Regions from separate parts of the Vibrio sp. T3Y01 genome, predicted to be linked through region 3. Evidence: predicted binding sites of a transcription regulator. Region 3 holds the regulator's gene; each other region holds the start of a gene.
What was found. Region 3 encodes CRP, which controls carbon source genes, mostly activating them, when cyclic AMP is high. Its sites were predicted from a motif close to TGTGANNNNNNTCACA; they were not measured.
Positions count from the first base shown of each region.

Region 1: the regulator CRP is predicted to act here: its motif matches at 1,768-1,783, upstream of nagE (N-acetylglucosamine-specific PTS transporter subunit IIBC).
Region 2: the regulator CRP is predicted to act here: its motif matches at 2,395-2,410, upstream of F0232_RS13175 (NupC/NupG family nucleoside CNT transporter).

Region 1 covers NZ_VTXJ01000011.1:30,719-38,305, reverse strand. The annotation lists gene nagE (N-acetylglucosamine-specific PTS transporter subunit IIBC) at 91-1,647, opposite strand; gene nagA (N-acetylglucosamine-6-phosphate deacetylase) at 2,124-3,260, shown strand; gene F0232_RS13650 (ROK family protein) at 3,263-4,477, shown strand; gene F0232_RS13645 (cation:proton antiporter family protein) at 4,562-6,148, shown strand; gene asnB (asparagine synthase B) at 6,382-7,587, shown strand, end outside.
Region 2 covers NZ_VTXJ01000010.1:136,639-144,225, reverse strand. The annotation lists gene F0232_RS13195 (PTS ascorbate transporter subunit IIC) at 1-149, opposite strand, end outside; gene F0232_RS13190 (PTS sugar transporter subunit IIB) at 160-429, opposite strand; gene F0232_RS13185 (hypothetical protein) at 715-1,191, opposite strand; gene F0232_RS13180 (hypothetical protein) at 1,614-2,234, shown strand; gene F0232_RS13175 (NupC/NupG family nucleoside CNT transporter) at 2,679-3,887, shown strand; gene F0232_RS13170 (hypothetical protein) at 4,184-4,453, shown strand; gene F0232_RS13165 (class I SAM-dependent methyltransferase) at 4,485-5,102, shown strand; gene F0232_RS13160 (DUF3541 domain-containing protein) at 5,212-6,396, opposite strand; gene F0232_RS13155 (diguanylate cyclase) at 6,681-7,587, shown strand, end outside.
Region 3 covers NZ_VTXJ01000033.1:14,041-21,627, reverse strand. The annotation lists gene astA (arginine N-succinyltransferase) at 1-656, shown strand, start outside; gene astD (succinylglutamate-semialdehyde dehydrogenase) at 696-2,153, shown strand; gene F0232_RS23700 (DUF1338 domain-containing protein) at 2,369-3,160, shown strand; gene crp (cAMP-activated global transcriptional regulator CRP) at 3,288-3,920, opposite strand; gene F0232_RS23690 (phosphoribulokinase) at 4,161-5,030, opposite strand; gene F0232_RS23685 (YheU family protein) at 5,108-5,320, opposite strand; gene F0232_RS23680 (hydrolase) at 5,449-6,429, opposite strand; gene F0232_RS23675 (TIGR02444 family protein) at 6,700-7,170, opposite strand; gene F0232_RS23670 (ABC transporter ATP-binding protein) at 7,167-7,587, opposite strand, start outside.

The DNA.
Region 1 (7,587 bases), on a different contig from region 3:
TGCAGATACAAAAAAGCCTCCCTTATGGGAGGCTTTCAATTTGACACTTACTTGAGAGTATTAATGACTGCTCAGTTAAGTACTTCCTTACTATGGAAGTTTTACATCAGATAGGTCTTCACCTGCGCCGATAGCTTTCATTTCGCCAGCTACGATTTCAGCAAGTGGGCCTAGGATAACTTGTAGGTTGTTTTCACCTAGCTTCACAACACCTTTAGCACCTAGCTTCTTAAGAACGGCTTCGTCAGCAACAGAGCGGTCTTTAAGAGTTAGACGTAGACGTGTGATACAAGCGTCGATTGAAGTTAGGTTGTCGTGACCACCTAGAGCTTTTAGGTATTGACGTGCAAGGTCGCCTTTTGGAGCGTCACCAGCTGGAGCTGCAGCTTCTTCGTCATCTTCACGACCTGGCGATTTCAGGTTGAAAGCGCGGATTGCGAAAGAGAAAGTGAAGAAGTATAGAGCACCGAAGCCAAGGCCGATTGCTAGAAGTACTAGAGGTTTAGTTGCTAGACCCCAGTTCAATACGAAGTCGATAAGACCAGCAGAGAAACCGAAACCGTGCAGAGTACCAAACATGTTAGCAACAACTAGAGACAGACCAGTGAATACAGCGTGCATTGCGTATAGAGCAGGAGCTAGGAATACGAACATGAATTCTAGCGGCTCTGTGATACCAGTTAGGAATGAACAGAATGCTACTGAGAATAGTGCACCACCAACTTGGCTACGTTTTTCAGCAGGAGCTGCTAGGTACATTGCAAGTGCAGCACCTGGTAGACCGAACATCATTACTGGGAAGAAACCGTTCATGAATACGCCTGCACCTTTATCGCCACCGAAGAAACGGTGTAGGTCGCCAGACTTAACAGTGTCAGTAACTTCTTTAACAACAGTAGTGATTTCTGGAGTTACAGAGTTAGCGAATGTGAATGTGTGCTCTTGGCCAACAACTAGAGTTTTAGCTAGAGATGGGTCAACACAAAGCTGAGTGATGTTAGCGAATGCGCCTTGACCAGCAACGATGATTTCTTGACATGTACCCATACCGAACCAGAAGTACGAGTTCAATACGTGGTGTAGACCTACAGGGATAAGTGCACGGTTAAGAGTACCGTAAACGAATTGACCGATAGCGCCAGACGTTGATACTGCGTGAGCCAGTGCGTCTAGACCAGATTGAACACCAGGCCAAACCACACCAGACACAGCACCTGCAACAAGTGCAAATAGACCAGCCATGATTGGTACTAAACGTTTACCTGCGAAGAATGCCAGCCACTCAGGAAGACGTGTAGCATGGAAAGCGTTGTAAGAGTGACCCGCGATGATACCTGCGAAGATACCGCCGAAGAAAGACATGTTAACGTCAGCGTTAATCGTTGTCGCTGTCGCTGTTAGAACGAAGTAAGCAACTGCACCAGCAAGACCCGCTGCGCCGTTACCGTCTTTAGAAAGACCAATCGCGATACCTAGACCAAATAGCAATGGTAGGTTACCGAAGATAGCACCACCAGCTTGCGCCATGAATGGAATATCAAGTAGATCGCCTTGACCTAAACGTAATAGAAGCGCCGCAATCGGAAGCGTTGCGATAGGTAGCATTAACGCCTTACCTAGCTTCTGTGCATATCCTAGAATATTCACCAGTTGTTTCCCCCTATAGGATTTTTTAGAATTCGTTTGAGAAACTTATTTTAGTCGCTCAATTTAGTCCTATTCAGTGTATTCAATTAATTTTGCTCCGCAAATTAAAACCTTACCATTTGTGATCGTAATCACCAGTTTTTACCAAATCCAGAGGTTTTTGCTAGCGAGATCATAAAACTTATTTTATCATTCAAAAAAATGAACATTTATAGATAAAATCCAAATCTAACTATTGGGTCAAGAGTGGGTTATGTTCAGCTTTAAAAGCCAGCTAACTTACTGATATTTCTTAACCCATAATCATAAAAACAATGAATTGTTCACATATTTTTCAAACACTTAAAATCGCTTCCCTTTTTGAAGCCGTTTGCCCATAAAAGATAAATCGTTACGTAAATGATGCTCGCAAACTAAGTCCACATTTAGGTAACGAACGAATTTAAAAGATCTGACGAAATAAGGATTAGCTGACTATGTACGCGCTAAGTAACTGTAAAATTTACACTGGTAGTGATGTTCTAACCGATCATGCTGTAGTAATCGAAAACGAACTGATCAAAAAAGTCTGCCCTATCTCTGAATTACCGGAAGGTATCGAGGTTCGCGACCTAGACGGAGCAAACCTAAGCCCAGGTTTCATTGACCTACAACTTAATGGTTGTGGCGGTGTAATGCTGAACGATGAGATCACTGCAGAAACAATGCAGATCATGCACAAAGCCAACCTCAAATCAGGCTGTACTAGCTTCTTACCGACTCTGATCACTTCTTCAGACGAAGACATGCGCGCTGTTATCACAGCTGCTCGTGAGTACCACAACCAATACCAGAACCAATCTTTAGGTCTTCACCTTGAAGGTCCATACCTAAACGTTGCAAAAAAAGGCATTCACAGCGTTGATCATATTCGTAAGTCTGACAGCGAGATGATTGAGCTTATCTGTGAGAACAGCGACCTTGTTGCGAAAGTAACACTGGCTCCTGAGCTGAACGACCCAGAGCATATCGAGCGTCTGCACAAAGCTGGTGTTGTTGTTTCTATCGGTCACACCAACGCAACTTATGCAGAAGCACGCCAAGGTTTCGAATCTGGTATCACATTCGCAACGCACCTATTCAATGCAATGACGCCTATGGTTGGTCGTGAACCAGGTGTGGTTGGCGCAATTTACGATACGCCAGAAGTATACGCAGGCATCATCGCCGACGGCTTCCACGTTGATTACGCAAACATCAGAATTGCGCACAAAATCAAGGGAGAAAAGTTGGTATTAGTGACGGATGCCACAGCTCCTGCAGGTGCTGACATGGAATACTTTATTTTTGTCGGTAAGAAAGTATATTACCGAGATGGTAAGTGTGTTGATGAAAACGGCACACTGGGCGGCTCAGCTCTGACTATGATTGAAGCAGTTCAGAATACAGTTGAGCACGCTGGTATCGCTTTAGACGAAGCTCTTCGCATGGCTACGCTATACCCAGCTACGGCTATCGGTGTAGAAAGCAAGCTAGGTCGAATCAAAAAAGGCATGGTTGCAAACCTAGCTGTATTTGACCGAGACTTTAACGTTAAAGCGACTGTTGTTAATGGACAATACGAGCACAATTAAGTATGAATGGCGGACAAATAGGTAACGTAGACTTAGTTAAACAACTAAACAGTGCGGCGGTATACCGACTAATAGACCAACAAGGGCCTATCAGTCGTATACAAGTGGCTGATGTAAGCCAACTCGCACCGGCAAGTGTTACAAAAATTACCCGCCAATTATTAGAGCGCGGCCTAATCAAAGAGGTCGCACAGCAAGCGTCTACTGGCGGTAGACGCGCTATCTCTCTAACCACAGAAGTAGAGCCTTTCCACTCTATCGCTGTGCGCTTAGGTCGAGACTATATTCAAGTTAGCCTTCATGACCTTGGTGGTCGTGAATTGGCTTTCCAGCAGCAAGACCTGAATTATTCAGATCAGTCAGACCTTACTCAAGGCTTGGTCAATACGCTTAAGGCCTTCATCGCTGAGCACCAACCGAAAATCGATCAGCTGATTGCGATTGGCGTAACTCTTCCAGGCTTAGTTAACCCGACGACGGGTGTCGTTGAGTACATGCCAAATACAGACATCGATAACCTTGCATTGAGCGACATTATTCGCGACACATTCCATGTCGCTTGTTTTGTTGGCAACGATGTTCGCGGAATGGCACTAGCGGAGCACTACTTTGGCGCGAGCCAAGACAGCCAAGACTCTATCTTAGTAAGTGTTCACCGCGGTACTGGTGCGGGGATTATCGTTAACGGCCAGGTTTTCTTAGGCCATAACCGTAACGTCGGTGAAATCGGTCATATCCAAATCGATCCACTTGGTGAACAGTGCCAATGTGGTAACTTTGGTTGTCTTGAAACGGTAGCGGCGAACCCAGCAATCGTAGAGCGCGTGCAAAAGCTGATTAAACAAGGTTATGAGTCCTCTTTAACCGAACTTGAGCGTATTACTATTCAAGACGTTTGCGACCATGCAATGAATGGTGACGAATTAGCTAAGCAGAGCTTGGTTCGAGTAGGAAACCAGTTAGGTAAAGCGATCGCCATGACGATCAACCTATTTAACCCTCAAAAAGTGATCATTGCTGGTGATATTACTAAGGCACAAGAGATTGTTTTCCCTGCAATTAAGCGTAATGTAGAGAATCAGTCGCTAACGACTTTCCATAGCGGCCTGCCTATTGTAGCATCACAGATCGATAAACATCCTACGATGGGAGCTTTTGCTATGATCAAGCGCGCCATGCTCAACGGTGTGTTACTGCAGAAGTTACTTGAAGATTAAAGAACAACAATTCTGATTTTCCGCGGGCCGTGTTTGTAAAAACACGGCCCGTTTTTTTAAGCTAGGGAACTACAACAACAAGTTATGGAACTTATATTAATATCCACTGCGTTTATCGCAGGATTTATTGCTTTAAAATGTCATCTTCCGCCACTGGTTGGTTTTTTGGTTGCGGGATTTGGGCTTTTTGCCTTTGGTTTCGAAACGAATGACACCATCATTACCTTGGCTGACCTCGGTGTCACCCTGCTCCTATTCACCATCGGCTTGAAGCTAGATATCAAAACCCTACTCTCTAAAGAGATCTGGGCTGGCGCGACAATACATAACCTTTTATCCACTCTGTTTTTTGCCGTCGCCCTATTTGGTTTTAAGTTCCTTGGCATTTCGTCACTGGCAGCTATGTCAGTCGAGCAGATTGTTCTACTCGGCTTCGCCCTATCATTCTCGAGTACCGTATTTGCGGTAAAGACTCTTCAAGAGAAAGGCGAAATGAATGCGACCTACGGTACATTGGCGATTGGTATCTTGGTCATGCAAGATATTTTCGCGGTGGTATTCCTAACGGCCTCGACAGGTAAAATACCAGAGTGGTATGCAATTGCGCTATTTGCCCTACCTTTATTACGCCCACTGTTCTACAAAATACTTGATTGGGTTGGACACGGCGAAATGTTGGTTCTTTCCGGCATCTTTTTCGCATTAGTCGTCGGTGCTGGTTTATTCCATTTGGTTGGTGTTAAGCCAGACCTAGGCGCTCTTGTTCTAGGTATGCTGCTTGCTGGTCATCCAAAAGCCTCAGAGTTATCAAAATCGCTGTTTAACCTTAAAGAGCTTTTCCTTGTCTGTTTCTTCTTGAACATTGGTTTGTCAGAGCAACCAACCATTCAAGGCGTTATGCTTGCAATCTTGTTCTTGCTTATGCTGCCAGTGAAAGGTGTTCTCTACTTCTTGGTGCTTAACCGCTTCAAGTTCCGTGTTCGAACGTCTCTACTTGCCTCTTTATCACTGTTTAACTACAGCGAATTTGGCCTCATCGTTGGTGGCCTAGCCTTCAAGATGGGTTGGATGTCTGGCGATATCCTAGTTGCCGTCGCGATTGCGGTTTCACTGTCTTTCTTAATCGCTGCACCTTTAAATCGAGCTGGTCACAAGCTTTATCAGCAGTCAGGTAAATGGCTAAAAGAGCATGCCTCAGAAAAGCTTCACCGACGCGATAAGCGAATTGACCCTGGTCGTGCCCAAGTGCTTATTCTTGGTATGGGCCGAATTGGTACTGGTGCTTATGACGAATTACGCTCTCGCTATGGCAAGGTAAGTTTAGGTGTCGAAGTTCGTGAAGAAGCAGCACATAACCACAGAAGCCACGGTAGAAACGTGATTTCTGGCGACGCGACTGACCCAGACTTCTGGGAGCGCATCTTAGATACAGCGAATGTAAAGCTGGTTATCTTAGCCATGCCACATCACCAAGGTAACCAGACCGCTTTAGATCAACTAAAGTCACGTAACTTTAAAGGACAGATCGCAGCTATCGCAGAATACCCTGATCAACTCGAAACCTTGAAAGAGAATGGTGTTGATGCCGCATTCAATATCTACAGCGAAGCCGGTAGTGGTTTTGCTCGCCATGTTTGTGAGCAATTAAACCCAAACATCAACAAAATCTAGCCTAAATCCCTCTCAGAAAAACCTCTCAAGGCTGTGAATTTTCGCACTTTTGAGAGGTTTTTGTATAAAAAAGCAACCACATTTAGATACCAAACACCAAAACGACAAAATAATTAAATAATTTCTAACATAACACCCTTTATATTATTTTTTTGCTCACATCCGGTTGCTTTTTTTAGCCAGAATGGCAAATTGAATACAGTTGATTTAGAAATTATTTAAAAGGAAGTTCTATGTGTTCAGTATTTGGCATTCTCGACATAAAAAGTGATGCCGCAGCACTTCGCCCTATCGCTTTAGAAATGTCTAAAAAGCTTCGTCACCGTGGACCAGATTGGTCTGGTATCTATGCAAGTGACAAAGCAATCCTTGCTCACGAGCGTTTAGCTATCGTCGGTCTAAATAGTGGTGCTCAGCCGCTATACAGCCAAGACAAGAAACACATTCTTGCGGTAAACGGTGAAATCTATAACCACAAAGAACTCCGTGCTCGCTATGAAGATAAGTACCAGTTCCAGACAGACTCTGACTGTGAAGTTATCCTTGCGCTATACCAAGAAATGGGCGCAGACCTGCTAGAAGAGCTAAACGGTATCTTCGCATTCGTTTTATACGATGAAGAAAAAGACGAATACCTAGTAGGCCGCGACCACATCGGTATCATCCCGCTTTACCAAGGCTACGATGAACACGGTAACTACTATGTTGCTTCTGAAATGAAAGCTCTGGTTCCTGTATGTAAGACCATCAGCGAGTTCCCTCCTGGTAGCTTCTACTCTTCGAAAGATGCAGAGCCACAACGTTACTACATTCGTGACTGGAACGAATACGCTGCAGTACAAGGCAACAGCACAAGTAAAGAAGACCTAACGGAAGCACTAGAAGCAGCGGTGAAGCGTCAACTAATGACTGACGTACCTTACGGTGTACTTCTTTCTGGTGGTTTAGATTCATCTATCACTTCAGCAGTCGCTAAACGCTTTGCGGCAATGCGTATTGAAGATGACGAACAGTCTGAAGCTTGGTGGCCACAACTGCACTCATTTGCGGTTGGCCTAGAAGGTGCTCCTGATCTTATCGCTGCTCGTGAAGTGGCAGACAAGATTGGTACCGTACACCACGAGATGACATACACCATTCAAGAAGGTCTGGATGCAATCCGTGATGTTATCTACCACATCGAGACCTACGACGTAACGACAATTCGCGCGTCTACGCCAATGTACCTACTTGCTCGTAAGATCAAAGCAATGGGTATCAAAATGGTACTGTCTGGTGAAGGTGCTGATGAGATCTTTGGCGGTTACTTGTACTTCCACAAAGCGCCAAACGCAAAAGAATTCCATGAAGAAACAGTACGTAAACTGCTGGCTCTGAACATGTTTGACTGTGCTCGTGCGAATAAATCACTAGCAGCATGGGGCGTAGAAGGCCGCGTA
Region 2 (7,587 bases), on a different contig from region 3:
ATTAGGAAACCCATTACGGTTTTAATTGTGCCTTTAAGAATGGTAGAAATATCTGCTTTCTGTGCAACTAAGCCAATGAAAGCAATTAAACCCACCATGATTGCTGGCTCTTTTAATAAGCCAAGCATAAACTCGAAAAAGTTTTGCATAATTTTGACCTTACATGAAAGTTTTTAGTTGTTCTTCGATTGATGCTTTGTCAAAAATATTTTGTAGACTGATGATGTTTTCTTTACCCGCTTCTTTTAGTTGATTCGCAACGTCAGTTGCAGCAACCCAGATATCCGCAGTGCTTGATGCTGCAGAAGATAGATCTTCGTGATCAACTTCAGCTTCAAAACCAATTTTCTTAGCCACATCTTTCACTGCCATTTCCATCATTAGAGAAGTACCAAGGCCGTTACCGCAAACTACAAGAATCTTTTTCATAATATTTGTCTCGATTGGATTTTAAGGTTTGAGAAACTTCGTTCTCTTATTGTGTGGGAGCATATTAATGGAAATATTGAGATTTCAATAAGACTTGCGTCACAAAGTCAAAATGAGATTGTGACGCAGATCTCGTTAAATTGCGCGAGAAATTCAGAGTGGGATCTTGATCAAATTAAGTTCTCACTTGAATATGCAACGTCTTTTATTTAGATAGGGAGGAGGATCTTTATTTGGATATTAGAATTTGAATCTTGAAAGGTTTAGCTAAGATTAAATGTTGAATTAATCGTATCTTCCGTAATCGGTAAGCATTTTCTTAAGCATGCTATTAACGTCTTTAGTCTTTTTACTTCTTTTAGTTAACTGGCTTAGAGAAGTTGGTTTTGATGCTTCAAGTTTATCTTCATCAATATCTTCAACTTTGTCTTTCATTTTTTGTACTGCTGGCAATAGCATTCTAATTTCTTCATTGTCAGCATTTGTTAACACAACAATATTTTCAGACTCAACTTGAGTAATGGTTAATATTCCGTGTTTAACCGATTCAACCTGTTCGCCAATCATAATTGACTCAGGAGCAACCGAACGATCAGTTAGTTGGCCTGTACGTAATTTAGCCGCACTGATAGCTCGAATATTTCCGGTGTTTTCAAACGCGACGATAACAGTATGAGTATTATAATATTCAACTACTGTCACATAACCGTGTCTATTTGTTTTGAATTTAGCTCCAATGTTCATATCGTGCGGAGCTTCCATTTTCTTCACGTGTTTCCTCTCTTAGTCTCAAGGCTGTTATATCTGATCAGCTCTATTCGTATTTTATAGATATTATTTGGTGAGATACCTACAAAGTATATACGTATCTAAACTTAAGATGAATCTTGAAGTCACGGTAAATGAGGTAGAGCACAGAAAACTGCTAATAATCACACAGAATTAACTAAGAGCTTACTTGGTGATCTACATGGGTTGAACATATTTTGTTCATTTCATAACTCTCATTTACAAGGGCTTGTTACTTAGCGTTTTATTGATTGACGACTCAATAAATTCAACCTGATGTGTGAGCTAATTTATAGAAATAAAGATTATATAAATTATTGATTTGATGAATATTTACGGAGCGAGGCAATGTTTGTTAGAACAGCCTATTCAAAACAATAAGATAGGTAAATCTAATGAAAAAACTCGTCAGTTTACTGCTTGCTGCAGTATCTCTAGGGCTTTCTGGCTGTGCAACAGTATTAACCGCAGAGCAGAGTGCGCCTCAACTCAATGAAGTTCCGCAAGAAAAAGCGCTGACTATAGCTGTGATCGACAAGCGACCATACGTTCTCGATCACGATAAAGAGCCAAAGTTCGAAGGTATTATTCGCAGCTCATTAGGTATTCCTTATACCTACAACACGGCGACACAGCAGCCAATGTCTCAGTTTTTAACGGATAGATTAGTAGCAGGCTTGAAAAAACAGCAAGTAGCCGTTGAGTCGGTAGAAACGACACCGGAAGAGGATATCACCAAGGTCGCTGAGCAGATGAAAGCGTTCAACAATAAATCAATGATGTTCGTCTTGAATGAATGGAAGTATGACTTTCACGCGTTCACGGACAATTCTTGGTACAACGTTAATGTGATTATTTATGATGAAGCGGGCAAAAAGTTACTCAGCAAAAACTTCCAAGGCGAGAATGATGTGCCTGATGGCGGTGCAATCATCAATGAGATGCAACTTATTTATAAACAACGCTTCGAAGAAATCTTCCAAGACACTGAAGTGAAAAGTGCATTGCTAAACTAATCACTTTCGTTTTCTATCATATTTTGAAAAAGCCACGCTCTGTGGCTTTTTGTTTTAGTGTGACTTGTACTTATCCTATTTATTACTAACAAAGTGAATTATCGCGGTAATTAGTTCGTTTTGTATGTTTTATGACCGCGCGATCGTTTGCGTTAAAAAATGTGATGAAAGTCTCAATCAACTGTTTATACTTCTCTTCCGGTTTTAAGCCGGTGCTTAGCCAATACAAGCCGTCACATGGATATGTGAATGACCCCACGGACCGGACCAGCTACGTTCCACTGCTTGTATAAGGTGATTTTTTACATGAACAACTCGTTGTTACAGTCGCTAACTTTGTTAGCCCCTTCATCGCGTAGCGTTTTGCTTGCGGTTCTTTGTCCTGTTCCTTTGATGTCATTCGCTTGGCTCATGTTCACTCTATAAGGATTACTAGGACACATTATGAATATTCTATTTGGTTTTGTCGGTGTTATTGCACTGATTGCTTGCGCGTACCTGCTATCTGAAAGTCGTTCTTCGATTAACTGGAAAACGGTGACTCGTGCACTACTACTTCAAATCGGCTTCGCAGCTTTAGTTTTGTATTTCCCATGGGGACAGTTAGCGTTAACAAGTCTAAGTAATGGTGTTTCTAGCCTGCTTGGTTTTGCTGACGCGGGTATTGCTTTCCTTTTCGGTGATCTTGCTACTGAAGGTTTCATTTTCGCGGTTCGCGTACTTCCAATCATTATCTTCTTCAGTGCTTTGATCTCTGCGCTTTATTACTTAGGCATCATGCAGAAAGTGATTCAAATCTTAGGTGGAGCGGTGCAAAAACTGCTTGGCACAAGTAAAGCTGAATCTCTGGTAGCGACTGGTAATATCTTCCTTTCTCAGGGTGAGTCTCCTCTTCTTATTCGTCCTTTTTTAAAGTCTATGACTCGTTCTGAACTGTTTGCTGTAATGGCAGGTGGTATGGCATCGGTAGCTGGTAGTGTGCTTGGTGGTTATGCAGGCTTGGGTGTTGAACTTAAATACCTCATTGCTGCTAGCTTCATGGCGGCTCCGGGTAGCTTGTTAATGGCGAAGATCATCGTTCCTGAACGTAGCACACCGAGTGACTACGACCACATTGAGCTAGATAAAGCTGACCAAAGCAACGTAATTGATGCATTGGCTAGCGGCGCGATGAACGGTATGAAGGTTGCGGTAGCCGTTGGTACGATGTTGATTGCATTTGTGAGTGTGATTGCCATGGTAAACACTGGCTTAGAAAGCCTAGGTGATACGTTCGGCTTTGCGGGTATCACGCTGCAAGCAATCTTCGGTTACCTGTTCTCACCACTAGCATGGCTAATCGGTATTCCGAGTGATGAAGTATTAATGGCGGGTTCTTACATTGGTCAGAAGATCGTAATGAACGAGTTTGTTGCTTTCATCGACTTCGTAGAGAACAAAGCACTGCTATCTGAACACAGCCAAGTGATTGTGACATTTGCTCTATGTGGCTTTGCTAACATCGGTTCTATCGCGATTCAACTGGGCTCTATCGGCGTAATGGCACCAGAGCGTCGTGCTGAAGTTGCTAACCTAGGTTTGAAAGCGGTAGCTGCTGGTACGCTAGCAAACCTAATGAGTGCATGTTTAGCGGGTATCTTCATCCTGCTTTAAGCTAGGTTTAGCAAAAACAGCTAAATTCACTAAAAGCGGGCACCTTACTTACGGAGTTTACGTAAGAAGGGTGCCCGCTTTTTTGTGTCTGCTCGTTAAGTGAATTCGGAGTTGCCACTTCTCTCACCGCTTCTATTGCGTTTCAGGCTCACTCGGAAGAGTAATAGAGCAAGCCTGTTTTATCCGATATACTTCAATATCATTAGGTTGCGATTAATAACGTTCGGCTTCGATTAAGAACAATCGGTTTTCACCAGAACAAAAGCAACCAAGTCCAATTAATCAAAGGTCTTCCCATGAACATGCGCGTCCTCATCGGTCTTATTACCACCTTCATTGGCTTATTTGCGTTGGTTTATCTTATTGCTGGTGGTGAACAGTTTCCTATCTCTCAGTGGCCAAAAGAAGCTTATCTCGGTTTGGTATTTAGTGTTGTCTGGGGCGCGGGTGTAGCAGCATCGGCAGCGTACTTCTTTTCTGCACTGGTGTTCGTGACCGTTGCCGCGGTTTGCTATGCAATTGGTTATAAGATCGGTGGCTTATTTACTAACGACTCTGAAGCCTAGCTAGTCTGATTATGTGGTTGAGTTGCATGTAATGCATTGGCGAGATCGTTTTAAGGTGTATTGGTATCACCGAAAGCAAACCCATCGTTGGAAAGGGGATAGGGCAAAGTCTCTAGGTTGGACCAACGAAGAGAGCCAGTTGTGTCGCTTCGAAGTGATCGCGCGCGCTACAGACTTTGAGAAAAAAAGTGTTTTGGACTTAGGGTGTGGTTACGGAGATCTGTTTGAACTGCTCGATAGTATCTACCGGATCCAATCATACACAGGTGTTGATCAACACTCTGGCTTCCTTAAAACGGCCAAGCAAAAGTACACAGAAGCTCGCTGCAAGTTTATGGCGGGTGACATGAGTAAAATGAATCTAGAAGCGCACGATGTAGTTATTGCCAGTGGCTCACTGAATTATATCTCTCGCGACTCTGATTATCTGACTAATATGATTACTCGTATGTTTGGACTAGCGAATCAGGCGGTGATTTTTAATCTGCTCAATTCAAGCCAATATCCTTCGCGTAATACCTTGATGAGTTATCATCCTCAAGGCGTCTATCGCTTCTGTAAAACGCTGTGTGACGATGTCTCTTTGATTGAAGGTTACACAGAAGGGGATTTCACGATAGTGATGAATAAAGCCGTCTCTGAAGCTTGATGGACGACTATTCTTGGATTGATGTTGTAGTAACGTAACAGACATTAAAAAGCCGCAGGCCTCGAAAGGTGTGCGGCTTTTTAGATTCTGTAGATAAACCTTGGAGTTTCTATCTACTCAATGGTTGGTTTTCAATGAGCCCGTAAGGAATCGTTTTAAACACTTTCGGGTTGCCCTTGAACGTTGGCGCTTCGTTCACTTGTTGCCAATCGAGTAGCATGATTGCCAATACGTTGCGATGTTCGCCGTACTCAAGGTCAAAGTCACCCGTGATAGAAGGGATCATCCCGTGTTTCTTATCAATAGAGGCTTGGATTGCAAGGCGGGTCTTCTCTACTACTGGATCATCTTCCAAGCCAGCAAGTAGGAAGGTCAAGCCAACTTCGGCAATCACATCTTCTTTTGCACGCAGTAGGATGGTATCGATGTTTTCTCTAAAGTAATCGTAGATCCATTGGTGCTCTTGCTCGCTTACTTGATGTTGGTAGTATTCGGAATCACCAAAGATGACATGTGTCATGCCATAGATCTTATTACCGTATTGTTGGCTTGAAAGCTTCTTGTCCTTGTCGTCGGGATACGCTTTTTTGAAGGTATCGACGAACTCATCAACCACATCTTGTTCACCCAACTGACGTAGCCAGTAAACTTGATTCGCTAGTTGAGCCGCCCACGCTTTCACCATGTCTTCATTGGTTACATAACGAGAAAAGTCATAGCGACGAATGATTTCGCGTAGCTTGGCATCGTTCTTGTGTTCCAAACCGTATTCATTGGCACGTGCCATAGAGCCAAGAAGATCAACGCCTAGATATAGATATTCGGGCATATGCTTGGTGATATTGTAACGTCGTACACTGCGCTCATCGTCATCACCGACGTAAGAAGCAACACGTTTCTCTGAATAAAGGACGATTTGCTCCATGGTGTGAACATCATTCGACAGGCTGCTGAGCTTACTAGCGACACGGGCCATATCGCTCCATACCGCTGCGGCGTATTTGTCGTCCAATGTTTGGCGATACATACGTAAACCGTAGTGACCCTCTTTGAACGCTGGGAGAGTGAAGAGTTGGCTTTCATAGGTGGTGCGAATTAGGTCGGCTGATTGTTTGAAAGATTGGTGTTGAGTATCGAGAGAATCAGCTTGTGATTGGAGGTTTGGTACGTTTTTTTCCTGCTTATTCTGTTGTACGTCAACAGCCTCATATGTATCAGAGGAAGCTTGTGCTTGAAACGCAACGGCTACAGAGGCAGATAATAAAGTGCACAGAGTGAGGGTCTTTAACTTCATTTTTTAAGGTACCAAGCTGATTGTTCGTAAGTATAAAATAACACCGATGAATCCTTTAATGTAAGGCTTGGGTCAATACAATGTAAGCTTTATAAGGTTCATTTAGGTTTTTTGATTGAATAATCAGGGTAGTTAACTGGCTATCAGTGATGAATGACTCAATAATGAATGTAGACCAGACTCAAAGTGTGGATTTTTAATAACATGTCGGCATACTGACACAACAAGCCAGAAATGAGCCGATTCAAGGCAGTAAACAGAACAAAAGTGTTAGAGGTTCTCGAATGCCAAGTCGTTTTAGCAAGCAGTGGCCTGCCAAATTATTATCGTTGTTATTTTTCTTTATTGTCGCGAGTGCGATTGAGTATTTTCACGCCAAGCAATTAACCTTCCTCAAGAACGAATCCTATTCAGTCGCTAAAAAGCAGTTATCGATTATTCGCTCCCGCATAGAAGCGACGATCGTGTCTGATATGTATATCCTTAATAACTTCTCAACCCTTGTAACGATCAATCCTAATGGCGATCAAAAAGGTTGGGATCAGATAGCTCAGAACATTATTCGAGATGGCTTCCACATTCGATTGATTGGTCTTGCTGAAAACGATGTACTTAATTTTGTTTATCCATTGGAAGGCAATGAGCAGATCCTTGGCATTGATTATCGAGACCATCCCATCCAATGGGAGTCAGTTGAGATTGCTCGCAACATAGGTAACACCTTTATTGCAGGTCCTTTTGATCTGTTCCAAGGTGGGCAAGCCTTAATAACAAGAACCCCTATTTTTAGAGATCCTCCTTTTAATCAAAACTATTGGGGCGTATCGAGCGCGGTTATCGACTTAGATGCACTGTTAGAAGATGTAGGTGTTGGTAAGATTGAAAACAAATACAACCTAGCCATTCGAGGGGCGAATAGTGCTGGTAAAAATGGCGAGGTTTTCTACGGAACAGAAGATGTGTTTACTAATGCTTTTACAACTGAACAGGTAAACTTTCCTTACGGAGGTTGGTATTTGGCGTTATCGGGGAACGACCACGTACTGATGGATGTGCCTTGGTCTCGAATCCATAGTGTTAGGCTGATTGGGTATGGGTTGATGCTGATTCTTATGGGCGCTTACTTCATGATCTATCGCCTTTATCGTATTGCTGATAGCCGTTCAATGCATGATGAACTGACCATGTTGC
Region 3 (7,587 bases):
GCGAAATTTGTACGCTGTTCTTACGTCCTGATTACCGCAAAGGCTTAAACGGTCGACTGATGTCTAAGTGTCGTTTCCTACTGATGGCTGAGCACCCAGAGCGTTTCTCAAAAACGATCTTTGCTGAGATGCGTGGTGTATCAGATGCAGAAGGCAACTCGCCATTCTGGAAGTGGTTGCAAGAGCACTTCTTCTCAATTGATTTCACACTAGCCGATTACCTAACGGGTATTGGTAAGAAAGGCTTCATCGCGGACCTTATGCCGAAACTGCCAATCTATGTAAACCTATTGAGTGAAGAAGCTCAGGCGGTGATTGGTCAAGTGCACGATAACACCCGCCCAGCATTGAAACTGTTGGAACGTGAAGGTTTCACGAATCGTGGTTATGTCGACATCTTTGATGCGGGACCAACGGTCGAGTGTGATTTAAGAAACATCGAATCTGTACGTCACTCTATTCGAGCACAGGTTCAAATTGCAGAGCACTCTAGCTCTAAAGACTTCCTAATTGGTAATACCTCATTTGAGAACTTCCGCGCAGTGGCCGCGAAAGGTGCGTATGACCAAGCAAGCGACACAGTGATTTTATCATCTGAAGTAGCAAGCGCTCTTGAAGTAAAAGAAGGCGAATTCGTTCGCATGTTGGCTCAATAAGAGCGGCGATTATCTGTCGAAGATTTTAAGGATAGAAGTATGACTCAGTGGATAGCAGGACAATGGGTAGCAGGTCAAGGTGATGCCATGACATCAGTAAGCCCATACAACAATGAAGTAGTGTGGCAGGGTGATAGCGCAACACCGGCACAGGTTGAATCTGCAGTGGCAGCGGCTCGCGAAGCGTTCCTAGTTTGGAAAAAACTGAGCTTTGCTGAGCGTGAAGCGATCGTGTTGAAGTTCGCGGAAAAAGTAAAAGAGAACAGCGAAGAGATCGCGCAAATTATCGCAAAAGAGACGGGTAAACCTATTTGGGAAACTCGTACTGAAGCGGGCGCAATGGCGGGCAAGATCGCTATCTCTATTCGTGCTTATCACGAGCGTACCGGGGAAGCATCACGTGAAGCGGCTGGTAACCAAATTGTACTTCGTCACCGTCCATTGGGCGTGATGGCGGTATTTGGTCCTTACAACTTCCCTGGCCACCTACCAAATGGTCATATTGTTCCTGCATTGCTATCGGGAAATACAGTGGTATTCAAACCTTCAGAGCAGACGCCTTGGACAGGTGAGTTCGCAATGAAGCTATGGCAAGAAGCGGGTCTTCCTGCTGGCGTAATCAACCTAGTGCAAGGTGCTAAAGAGACAGGCATCGCACTAGCAGATGCTAAAGGTCTTGATGGCGTGCTATTCACGGGTAGTGCTAATACGGGTCATATCCTGCATCGTCAATTCGCGGGTCAACCGGGCAAGATGCTGGCACTAGAGATGGGTGGTAATAACCCTATGGTGATCAGTGACCAATACGGTGACGCAGACGCAACGGTATACACCATTATCCAATCAGCGTTCATCAGTGCTGGTCAACGTTGTACATGTGCTCGTCGCCTGTATGTTCCTGTTGGCGAGAAGGGTGATCTGCTACTCGACAAACTGGTCGCAGCGACGCAAAAGATTCGTGTTGATCAGCCATTCGCTGAACCTGCACCTTTCATGGGGCCTCAAATCTCTGAAGCTGCCGCTAAGTTTATTCTAGACGCACAAGCTAACCTGCAATCGTTAGGTGGTGTCAGCCTAGTAGAGGCAAAAGCAGGCGAAGCGGCGTTTGTTTCTCCAGGCATTATAGATGCAACCAATATTGCTGAACTGCCAGATGAAGAGTACTTCGGCCCATTGCTACAAGTGGTTCGTTATCAGTCGCTAGAGCAAGCGGTTGAATTAGCTAACGACACACGCTTTGGTTTGTCAGCAGGTTTAGTATCGACAGACGATTCTGAGTGGGAATACTTCGTTGACCATATCCGTGCGGGTATTGTTAACCGCAACCGCCAACTCACAGGCGCAAGTGGTGATGCACCATTTGGTGGTCCGGGTGCTTCTGGCAACCTACGCCCAAGTGCTTACTATGCGGCAGATTACTGTGCTTACCCAATGGCTTCAATGGAAGGTGGTGAAACTCAACTGCCAGCTACGTTTAGCCCAGGTATCGAGCTGTAGTTTAGATTGATATTGAGCTAAGGCTCATTCATTAGTTATGAAATAAGGAAGCAGCGTATCGCTTCCTTGTTTTAACCACGCTCAGCGTCAAGATTGGGCGGTAGATAATAATAGAACAAGTATGTCACAGGCTGATGGCTGCTGACTTTGTGTCTCAGTCTCTCCCTTTCTAATCCAAATTACTAGCTTGCTAGAACCTCTGACAAGGAGTCACCATGACGCCCGATCTACTCTTTAAATCTCTATGGGACGATTACATTCACAGGCTTTGTCCATCCGCAGAGAAAGTACATCATTTGCTAAAAGAAGATGAAGCGCTGATCAACGATCACATTGCATTGCGTACTTTTAATGTTGCTCCTCTTGGTATCGAAACATTAGCCAAACCTTTCCTTGAGTTAGGTTATAAGGCATGTGGCGATTACCTGTTTGAAAGCAAGAAGCTAGTGGCTAAACACTACGAACACCCAGATCCAAAACAACCGAAAGTGTTCATCAGTGAGTTGAAGGTAGAAGAGTGTTCTAGTGAATTACAGCAGATCGTTGCCAAATTGGTTGAGCAGGTTGATGCAAGTAAGTTAGAGGGGCATGAATTCCTATTTGGTGGCCGCCTTTGGGACTTGAGCTTCGCTGATTTCCAACTGTTAGCAAAAGAGAGCGAATACGCTTCTTGGTTAGCCGCTCACGGTTACGGTGCTAACCACTTCACGGTTAGTGTCAATCAACTGAACAAGTTCGATGAAGTACAAGCAGTAAATGACTACCTAAGTGATGCTGGCTTTACGATTAACGCATCTGGTGGTGAGGTAAAAGGCTCTCCAGAGGTGTTATTAGAGCAATCATCAACAATGGCAGACAAAGTGCCAGTGGCATTTGTTGAAGGCAATGAGATGATTCCTGGTGGCTTCTATGAGTTCGCTAAGCGCTATCCAATGGCCAATGGTGAGCTTTACACCGGTTTTGTTGCGGCATCGGCGGATAAGATCTTCGAAAGCACCAACGGTTAAAGAAAGATACAAGTACGGGCTTTGCCCTAGAGATGCGATTTCTCATCTACTCTAGATCTTTAGGTAATAAAAAAGCCACCAAATTCGCATTTGGTGGCTTTGATATTTTTGACTCAGTTAATCGAGATTAACGAGTGCCGTATACCACGATAGTTTTACCGTGTGCAGAAATTAGGTTCTGCTCTTCTAGCATCTTCAAGATACGACCTACTGTCTCACGAGAACAACCAACGATTTGGCCAATCTCTTGACGAGTGATCTTGATTTGCATGCCGTCAGGGTGAGTCATTGCATCTGGCTGTTTCGCTAGGTTTAGTAGCGTTTGAGCGATACGACCTGTTACGTCAAGGAACGCTAAGTCACCAACCTTTTGGCTAGTTACTTGTAGGCGGCTTGCCATTTGCGCTGAAAGACGCATTAGGATGTCTGGGTTCACTTGGATAAGTTGACGGAATTTCTTGAAAGAAATTTCAGCTACTTCACAAGGAGATTTAGCACGAACCCAAGCAGTACGCTCTTGGTCTTCTTCGAACAAGCCTAGCTCACCGATGAAGTCGCCTTGGTTTAGGTAAGAAAGAATCATTTCCTTACCTTCTTCGTCTTTGATAAGAACTGCCACAGAACCTTTAACGATGTAGTACAAGGTTTCTGCCTTTTCACCAGCATGAATCAAAGTACTTTTTGAAGGGTACTTATGAATATGACAGTGTGAAAGGAACCACTCTAATGTTGGATCGGTTTGAGGTTTACCTAGAACCATAATATCTCACTTCCTCTGCAGGGTATGCTTGCCGCTTTCCGTATTTTAGCTAAGCCTGAATTGACTTCTTAGGATAAGAGCACTCGATGAGCGCTGCAAGCTATCTTGTGTTTCGTTTAAGAATAGTATCCTTTTTCAGGTACTATTTCTTGATTTTAATCGTGACCAAGCTACGATTTTTTACGCAAAATTGTGCACATGATCACGGTATGAAAAGTAATCAACCAGAACGTCGTTTTGTTAACCTATTTTTCCGGTTTCGATGAGTTGTTGTAGGATTGGCCTTACAATGAGCTCCATAGCAAAACTCATCTTGCCTCCTGGCACAACTAGCGTGTTATGACGAGACATAAATGAGCCATCAATCATTGCCAAAAGGTAAGGGAAATCGACGTTTTTGATACCACGCAAACGTATAACTACGAAGCTTTCGTCTAAACTTGGAATCCCTTTGGCGTTGAGTGGGTTCGATGTATCTACGGTTGGAACACGCTGAAAGTTGATATGTGTACGTGAAAACTGCGGGGTAATGTAGTTAAGGTAATCATCCATTGAACGTACAATAGAGTCCATTACCGCTTCTCGAGAGTGGCCACGATCGCGAGTGTCACGAACGAATTTTTGAATCCACTCTAGGTTTACGATAGGGACCATGCCGATCAGCAGATCGACGTGTTGAGATACGTTGATGTCGCCATCAACCACGCCACCATGCAGGCCTTCGTAAAACATCACGTCTGAATTTTCAGGGATATCTTGCCATGGCGTAAAGGTGCCCGGCATTTGATTATAAGGGACAGCTTCGTCAAACGTATGTAGGTAACTACGTACTTGGCCAGTACCTTCATTTCCGTATTTACGGAAAAACTCTTCTAAGGCCCCGAAGTCGTTGGCTTGTGGACCAAAGTAGCTGATGTGCTTACCTTGCTCGCGCGCCTTACGGATCTCGACGTCCATCTCTGGTCGAGTGAAGCGGTGGAAACTATCCCCTTCAACCCAAGCGGCCTTCACGTCCATCATATTGAACATTTTGCGGAAGGCTTCTGAGGTGGTGGTGGTGCCGGCTCCTGAGGAACCCGTCACCGCAATAATTGGATGTTTAGCGGACATGACAACCCTTGTCTTATGAGTAACTTACTTGTTAGCAATCGTTTTCCACTATAACACGGCTCTTTTCTCAACGCAGCTTAGAAGCGTTTTGTGAGCTGGATATCAACGGTCTCGTGCAGTTCGGAAAATACAATGTTGGCCTCACCTGAAGCTAATTGATGTTTCACTTGATCAATTTTGTTTTGTAGGGAAATCTCAACGTCGCCGTAGTCTGTTCCCTCACGCAAGACGAATTCTTTGATGAGGTTTTCGAGCGTATCAGGCTCAATGTCTTTCCATGGGATGATCATAAATACTTCTCTCTTTTATGTTCATTGATATGTTGATGAGTGTGTCTAGTGATGTTTTCAGTACAACCCCAATTAGGGACTGCGCTATCTTAGCAAGGTTTCGCGTTTATATTTAGCAGGCTTAGCCGTTATGCCGAATCTTGAATACTTTCATAGTAGGCAGGCAGCGCTTCTTCTAGCCAAAACCTTGGCTTGAGCGTACTTCCTGTAATGAACCCGACATGGCCCCCTTTCTGGAACAAGCGATAATCGATGTTATCCGGTAGGACGAATTTTGGAATCACATCGTCAGTCATGAAAGGATCGTCCTTGGCATGAATGATCTGGGTCGGTAGTTTTATCTGATTGAGCTTAGGAAGAGCGGAACATTGTGCGTAGTAGTCTTGAGCGTTCTTGAATCCGTGCAGGGGGGCGGTGATACGTTCATCAAATTCGTACAGCTTATCAATTTTCTTGATCGTCTCTGCGGTGATATCGAGCTTCTCTTGCAGTAGGTTAATCTTTTTTAAGGCATTAGATTTGAGAGAGCTGAGCAGGTACTTCTTGTAGAGCTTAGAAAAGCCTTTCTCAATGCGACTCGCGCAACAAGCCAGATCAAATGGGGCTGACACTATGGTCGCTGCTGACAACAAGGGGTCGTCTGAGTACTCAGCAAGATAGTTTGCCAACATGTTCCCGCCTAAAGAGATGCCGACCGCCACCTTAGGGTTATTGGGAAACTGTGCGTGCAGGTGTCTTAGAAAAAAGCGGGCATCTTCGACTTCGCCAGAGTGATACGCACGGGCTAAACGGTTCGGTTTACCACTGCAGCCTCTAAAATGCATCATCACAGACAACCAACCATCTTTGGCAAATGCATTCATCAGTCCGTTGGCATAAGGGCTCTCAAAGCTGCCCTCCAGTCCATGGAACAGAATAAAGATAGGTTTGTTACTGCTGGGCTTATCGCCGTCTGCTGACTCACTCCAAGCAAGATCGAGAAAATCACCATCGGGTGTTTCTAAGGTTTGCCATTGAGGGTGAAACAACACCTGCTTTCTGATAAATCTTGGCACTAAGGTTTGTAAGTGTGGATTAGATAAACCAGCAGCTGCGGTAAATATGGTCATAAAACAGTCCGTACTTTTTTATGGGCTTTAAAAAGTGTTGAGTATTGCGATGCGCCCACGTTTTTATTTGAGCTTGGTTGATTCTCGGCATAAGCGCAAGCGTTTCACTGCGACTCGATGCAAAAATAGGGATGGGTAACTGATTGAATATTATAAAAGTTGAACGAGTTAACCGTTGTCCGTGATGAACATTACCTTTGATGTTCACATCACAAGTATCAGTGTCAGACAAGCTTGTGCCTGAACTGGATAAAAGAGAAAAGAAACGAGTTAAGGTTGAGGGGCGGGTTCAGAAAATGCGTCGTAGAGGTTTTCAGCCCCGAGTAGACGACAATATTGCAGAGCCAGTGGGGTCTGTTGATTGGTGAATAGCTGCAGCGAGTTGATACAGTCAACAAGGTCGGATTGCTGCTGCTTCTCAAGTTGCAGTTCAAACTGTAAGGCTTCACGGTAGAGAGAGTCGACAACATGCTCTTTAAGGTGTTTGCGCAGCTCTCGATAGCTATGCAGTAGAGTCTCAGAGCGGCTTAAGCACTGCTGCACTTTGTGCCACTCTTCTTCTGCAAAAGACAATTGCTGCTCATCAAGCCATTTGAGGAGCAGCAGTAGATTGACGTTGCCGTGGAATTGGTTTTGCAAAGCTAAGCACGCATCTTTAACACCACGCACACTGTAGTACTGAAGGCTAAATTGCCATAGTCTTTCCAGTGTGAGTGATATTGGGGCGTGCTTTAGGCTCATAAACTATCCATATCCTGTTCCATCTGCTCAAGCTCTTCTTGAGTGGACATCCAATCCATTTCAACTTCTTCCAGTTGTGACTTACTGCTCGCTTGTAGAGCGAGTACTTCATTCAGTTTAGCCTTATTTTCAGCTTCATACAGTGAAGTGTCGGATAATTGTTGTTCAGCTTCTTCAAGAGCAAGCGTCAGTTTATCCATCTGCTTTTCAAATTGAGTCAGCTTTTTACGGATTGGCGCGGTTAACTTACGGAACTCCGCTTCTTTACGTTTTTGCTCTTTTTTCGCAGCAGCACTGTTGGCGCCATCTTTCGTTGGAGCCTGTGCTTGTGCTTCTTTGCGTTCCACTTTTTGCTGTTCGGTGAGCCACTTGTAGTAATCGTTCAGGTCACCGTCAAACGGTGCAACTTGGCGGTCG